DNA from 2 places in the Desulfurivibrio nitratireducens genome. Region 2 is predicted to be linked to the other one. Evidence: riboswitches for the same ligand, from Rfam matches in the RefSeq annotation. Region 2 holds a riboswitch; the other holds the start of a gene.
The links. A riboswitch is a leader RNA that binds a small molecule or an ion and turns the genes downstream of it on or off. The one in region 2 is predicted to bind cobalamin.
Positions count from the first base shown of each region.

Region 1: another riboswitch for cobalamin. It lies ahead of ACHHTY_RS04690 (ribonucleoside triphosphate reductase); the one in region 2 lies ahead of ACHHTY_RS09995 (TonB-dependent receptor).

Region 1 is NZ_JBIPKI010000010.1:232-3,616, forward strand. Features, by position in the region: gene ACHHTY_RS04685 (outer membrane protein) at 1-646, opposite strand, end outside; cobalamin riboswitch at 1,221-1,422, shown strand; gene ACHHTY_RS04690 (ribonucleoside triphosphate reductase) at 1,554-3,385, shown strand, end outside.
Region 2 is NZ_JBIPKI010000043.1:17,334-20,718, forward strand. Features, by position in the region: gene ACHHTY_RS09985 (TIGR04211 family SH3 domain-containing protein) at 1-566, shown strand, start outside; gene ACHHTY_RS09990 (ankyrin) at 863-1,060, shown strand; cobalamin riboswitch at 1,106-1,293, shown strand; gene ACHHTY_RS09995 (TonB-dependent receptor) at 1,414-3,385, shown strand, end outside.

The DNA of each region.
Region 1 (3,385 bases), on a different contig from region 2:
TGTAACGAAGCCCAAGCATGACATTGTGGGTCATGTATTCGGTATCAAAGCGCTCGCCAGACTGGAACTTAAGTTCGGGATCGAGGGTGGCGAAGAAACGATATTGCAGGTCGATATTAACCTGGGGATTCAGCGCGAAAGCCAGTCCCGCTCCCAGCTGATAGGCAAAAACCGTGTCGCTGCTGTCAACGCCAAGCCAATCGCTGTCAATTCTTACTCTGGCGATACCTAAACCACCACCGGCAAAGGGGGTGACCGGCAAGCCCAAATTGAAATCATAAAAACCATTGATCATCAATGCCAGGGAGGAAATGTCACCATTCAGGGGCATTCTCGGAGCCCCGACGAATGGTCCCCTTCCCGCGAGTTGGTCGAGATCATTTTTCCGGTAAGCCAATTCAACCTCGGTCCGAAGTCCGTTGCCATAGGCATGGCCAAAGCCCCCGGTAATACCGATTCCACTGTCAAAACTGATTTCCGCCAAAGTAATCCCGGTGCCAAAGCCGGGGATGTCGAAGCCCGCATCCGCGTCACTGACCCAAACCGCAGCCAGATTGCCAAAAGCGTAGGTCTGCGCCTGGGCGGTCGTTGCAATAAAGCCCAATGACAAAGCAAAAACAAATGCGATACTGAGGTACTTTTTCATAATCATCTCCTTCACCTCCCTAGTAAAAAGTCCAAAACGCCATTATTGGCAGGGGCAGAAACCCATCTTCGCAAGTTCTTTCCAGGTGGGGCAAAAAATTACATTCGAGAATCCCTGAAACGGTGCAACTAACGTCTTCATCGCGGAGTTTAGTTTTTTTCTGCCACGCCCTCCAAAGCCCTGTTTCAGCGTGACCTTAATCCACAAAAATAACCGCTCACGGGCCATTTGCCCGGAGCGGTTATCTGTTGGCGGCGGAGTTCGTTGAAGCTATGCGTTTTTGCCATGAAACCCTCCCCCAAGATGGCGGGTTTTTGTTCTCCAACAATTATTGTTAGGCTAGCTAAATCAGCTCGCTACCACAAGCAAAATATGGCGATTGAAACCGGGCGATGGGCTGAGAGCCGGCCCCACAATGGCGAATCCCCCATTTAGACCGGCTTGGCGGGCTAGATGGAATCGCCATTTTTCGGCAAAATAATTACTCGTGGCAGGTTCGCCGATAAAGGAAGGGCGGCTCAACCAGACCCAACTCCCTACACCATATTTTGTATTGACCTGCAACCGGTGACACGATATACAGTGGGTAAGCGGTTCCCTGACCGTTGCTGGCGGAAAGGGATGAAAAGGGAATCCGGTGAGAGACCGGAACTGTCGCGCAGCGGTGATCAGGAACGAACGTTGTCATTACCACTGGCCCCCGGGCCGGGAAGGGATGATCAGTAGGTTGCAGTCCGCCTGAAAGTCCGAAGACCTGCCGTGAAACCAGCCTGCCCGGCCCAGCCGCGGGCCGGCTCCCAGTTATTCTCTGCCTCGCGCAAAGGAGAGTGTCATGTCCCAAGTTCCCAGGCAGGCCCGGGCCCTCAACCAGTCCCCGACCCCGGCCGCCAAATCCCAACCGGCCCAGTTGTTCAGCTCGATCCTCAAGCGGGATCGCCGGCAGGTGCCCTTCCAGGCGGAAAAAATCACCAACGCCATCCACAAGGCCGGCCAGGTTACCGGTGAAATCGGCCGGCCCGAGGCCCGCCGGCTGACCATGCAGGTGCTGGCCATCGCCCAGAACCTGTTCAGCGGGGAGGAAGCCGCCGCGGCCGCCGTTCCGTCGGTGGAAGAAATCCAGGACCTGGTCGAGGAAGTGCTGCTCTCCTCGCCCTACAAGAAAACCGCCAAGGCCTACATCCTCTACCGCGACCAGCACGCCCGGATCCGGGAAATGGTGACCCGGACCGATCTCGATCTGATCGACGGCTACCTGCAGAAACTGGACTGGCAGGTCCAGGAAAACTCCAACATGTCCTACTCGCTGCAGGGGCTCAACAACTATATCTCCAGCGAGATCAGCAAGAACTACTGGCTCAACAAGATCTACCCCGCCGAGGTGCGCGAGGCCCATCTGGCCGGCGATCTCCATATCCACGATCTCGGTTTGCTCTCGGTTTACTGCGTGGGCTGGGATCTGCGCGATCTGCTCCGCCAGGGCTTCACCGGGGCCCCGGGCAAGGCGGAAAGCGGCCCGGCCCGCCATTTCCGCAGCGCCCTGGGCCAGATCGTCAACTTCTTCTACACCCTCCAGGGCGAGGCGGCCGGGGCCCAGGCCTTCGCCAGCTTCGACACCCTGCTGGCTCCCTTCATCCGGGTCGATGAGCTCAACTACCGCGAGGTCCGGCAGGCCCTGCAGGAGTTCGTCTTCAACCTCAACGTCGCCACCCGGGTGGGTTTCCAGACCCCGTTTACCAACCTGACCATGGACCTGCACCCGCCGGCGACCCTCAGGGACGCGCCGGTGATCATTGGCGGGGTCGAGCAGGAGAGCGTCTACGGCGACTACCAGGCCGAGATGAACCTGCTCAACCAGGCCTTCCTCGAGGTCATGGCCGCCGGCGACAGCAAGGGGCGGGCCTTCACCTTTCCCATCCCCACCTACAACATCACCGCCGACTTCGACTGGGACGACCCCAACCTGGAGAGCCTCTGGCGGACCACCGCCCGCTACGGCCTGCCCTACTTCGCCAACTTCGTCAATTCCGACCTCAACCCCGACGACGCCCGCTCGATGTGCTGCCGCCTGCGGCTGGACACCCGCGAGCTGGAAAAGCGCGGCGGAGGACTCTTTGGGGCCAATCCCCTGACCGGCTCCATCGGGGTGGTGACCATCAACATGGCGGCCTTGGGCTACCAGGCCGGCGACGAGGCCGACTTCTTCCAGCGCCTCGACCGGCTGATGGAGATCGCCCGCACCTCGCTGGAAACCAAGCGCAAGGTGCTGGAAAATTTCACCGCCAAGGGCCTCTACCCCTATACCCGCTTCTACCTGCGCCAGGTCCACCAGCGCTTCGGCCGCTTCTGGGAAAACCATTTCGCCACCATCGGCCTGATCGGGACCAACGAGGCCTGCCTCAACCTGCTGGGAGTGGATATCGGCGAGGAAAGGGGTCGGCAGTTCGCCCTGCGGGTCCTCGACCACATGCGGGAGCGGCTGCGCCGGTTCCAGGAGGAAACCGGCAACCAGTACAACCTGGAAGCGACCCCGGCCGAGGGTACCGGCCACCGGCTGGCCAAGCTCGACGCCCGCCGTTTTCCCGGCCTGGCCGCCTCCCTGACCTGCGGCGGAGAGGAAGGTTTGCCGATCTACGCCAACTCGACCCAGTTGCCGGTCAACTACACCGACGATATTTTTGCCTTGCTGGAGCATCAGGACGAGTTGCAGGCCAAATACACCGGCGGTACCGTGGTCCACTG
Region 2 (3,385 bases):
AGTTCGAAGTCACCTTTCGATCCGGCCCCGGCAATGAATACCGGATTCTACGGATGATAAGCTCCGGCCAGCGGCTGGAACTTCTGGAAACCGCCGGCGACTGGAGTCGGGTGAAAGCCCCCGACGGCCTGGAGGGCTGGGTCCGCACCCAGCACCTGCGGCCCGAACCGCCTGCCCGGCAGGACCTGCAGGCGACGACGGCCCGCCTGAGGTCAATTGAAGCAGAAAGAGACTCGCACCGGGAGGAAAACGTACGACTTCGCCGGCTCAATCAGGAGCTTGAACAAGACTTACGGGAAACGAAAGTCCGGCTCGAACAGGCAATCTCCAACTACGAGGAGTTACGGGCGGACTCCGAGGATTTCCTGCGAATCCGAGGAGAACACGAAGCCCTCACAAGCCAGGTGGCGGAACAACGCGAACGGATCCATGAATTGGAAAGGCGATTAAGGGACGAGTTGCTGGCTGCCGCCATCAAATGGTTTCTGGCCGGGGCGGGAGTTCTGCTGCTCGGCATGATCATTGGCTCCCGCTCGAAGAAGAAACGCTCGTCAGGGCTGCTCTAACTTAAAAACGAGGCACCATCTAACCGATGGGGGGGGGGAAAAGGGGTCTGACCCCTTTTCCCTTGACCCCTTTTCCCTTCGTCGATCCGGGACATGGGCAACAGCGAGAGGTGGCCGGCGAAGAGCCGGCTTGACATTTGCCGCCCGGTTTATTCATATTGGTATGAGAACTGGCTCAGGGGCAAAGCGCCCTGGGCATCAGGCCGGCTGGCCAAAGGTGCTTGGCCGCTGCAGCTTGACGCACTCATTCATGCCGTGGATTGGCGGCGCAAATATTTCCCAGACCGGAGGGTTTCATGAGCGAAAAAAACCAAAAAATCTGCCCGGAATGCAAAGGCAAGAAAGTTATTCCCGGCAACTGCACCTGCAATATGGAATGGCGGGGCACCCAGTTGTTGGATGATCAATGGGACGACTGCAAATGCAGCCGGGAAGAGGAATGTCCCATCTGCCACGGCACCGGCTATGTTGAAGTAGAGCCGGGCTCGAAGTAAGGGCGGCTTGATTATAAACTTGACTTTCCGGCCCGATTGGGGGAAATTCGGCACCTGTATCCAGGTGCCCATCGGGGCATAAAAGGGAATTCCGTGCAAGTCGGAAACGGGCCCGCCGCTGTAACCGGGGACGAAAGCCGCAAGATGTCACTGTTCGCCAGGAGGTGAATGGGAAGACGCGGCCATTAGGAAGAACCGGGAGTCAGAAAACCTGCCTGGATCGAGGAAGCAGCCTTCGTGGACCGGGGCAGCGCGGCCGATCTAGTGGATAAAAAGGGAATCCCGGATCGATATTAAATTATCGGTCCGGGTTTTTTTTGCCCGGAACCGAACAGCGTGCAAGAGGTTTAACAATGAAAAAACGCATCAAAGTTCTGGGTCTGGCCATCCTGCTGGCAACCCCGCTGCCGCTGGCGGCCCAACCCGCTCCCCAAGAGGTCGGCCTGATGGAAGAGGTGGTGGTCACCGCCACCCGCCAAACCGCGCAAATCTCCACCGTGCCCGCCCATGTCACCATTATCGACGAAAAGAAAATCGCCAACTCCACCGCCCGCAACATCCCCGACCTGCTGCGCAATGAAGCCGGCATCCGGGTAACCGACACCACCGGCAACGGCCGGGCGTTCACCGTCGATCTGCGCGGCTTCGGCGAAACCGCCGGCCTCAACACCCTGGTACTGGTGGACGGCCGCCGGATCAACCAGCCCGACCTGAGCGGGGTGGACTGGGCCCTGATCTCGCTGAACCGGGTCCAGCGGATTGAAGTCGTCCGGGGCGGCCGGGGCAGCGTGCTTTACGGCGACAATGCCGGCGGCGGGGTGATCAACATCATAACCAAGGACGGTGGTCCCGACCAGGTCAACGGCGAAGTCGCCGCCGGCAGCTACGACACCATCCTCACCCGGGTCGGGGCCACCGGCTCCCGGGACAACCTTTCCTACGCCCTGGCCGCCAGCTATGCCGACACCGACGGCTATCGCGACAACTCGGCCAGCGAGGCCGCCGATGCCGGTCTGCACCTGCGCTATTTTCCCAGCGAGCGGCTGAGCTTCGATATCAGCGGCGACTTCCACAAGGACACCACCGGCCTGCCCGGGGCCCTGCGGCTCAGCGAACTGGCCGGCGGCACCTCCCGCAAGGACTCGACCAACCCCGATGACTTCAGCAAAACCGAGGACTATTACCTCAAGGCCGGCGGCGAGCTGCAAATCCTCAGCGAAAGCTCCCTGCGCCTCGACGCCTCCTTGCGCCAGCGCCAGGTTGATGCCTTCGCCACCTTCGCCGGCGGCGAGTTCACCGGCGAGACCACCATCGACACCATCGCCCTGAACCCGCGCCTGCTGATCAAGGAACCCCTCGCCGGCCTGGACCACAGCCTGATCGTCGGCATCGACTACCAGGACGCCGAAGAGGAGATCTTCAACCGCTCGATCTTCTTCGGCTTCCCCACCGAAGGCCGCTTCGACCTGCGCAAGAAGAACTACGGCTTCTACCTTCACGACGAACTGACTCCCGTAGACAACCTGACCCTTTCGGCCGGCTACCGCTACGACCGGGTGCGTTACAGCTTCGGCGACGCCACCGCCGAGCGCCCCACCTTCAGCGAAAACCTCTATACCGCCGGGGCCAACTACCGCTACGCCGGGCCCTCCTACACCTACTTCAGCTACGCCCGGGGCTTCCGCTACCCGGTGCTCGACGAGCTCTTCAACTTCTTCACCAGCAGCGTCAACCCGGACCTGCGGCCCCAGCGCTCGGACAATTACGAAGTGGGTCTGCGCCACTACCCGGCGCATGACTTTTATGTCCAGGTCAATTATTTTCACCTGACCGGCAAGGACGAAATCTTCTATAATCCGGTCAGCTTCAGCAACGAAAACCTGGACGGCAAAACCCGGCGCCAGGGGGTCGAAATCGCCTTCAGCAAGCCCCTGGCCCTATTGACCGTCAACGGCGGCTACACCTACACCCGGGCCAAGATCCGCGACGGCCAGTTTGCCGGCAACTACATTCCCGGGGTGCCGGACCACCAGGCGACCCTGGGTCTGCAGGGCCCCCTTGGCGACGCTTTTTCCTGGACGCTGCAGGGCAACTACATGGGCAAGCGCTACTACATCAGCGATTTCAACAACGACTTCAGCAAAATGGACGACCACCTGCTGGTCAACGCCGGGGTCCAGTACCATTGGCGCCAACTCAACGCCTATCTCCACGTCAATAACCTGTTTGACAAGAAATACGCCGAGTACGGCGCCATCAGCTGGGACCTGGAGCAGGCCGAATTCCCCTCGCCGGGGATTAATGTCCTGGCCGGGTTAAGAGTCA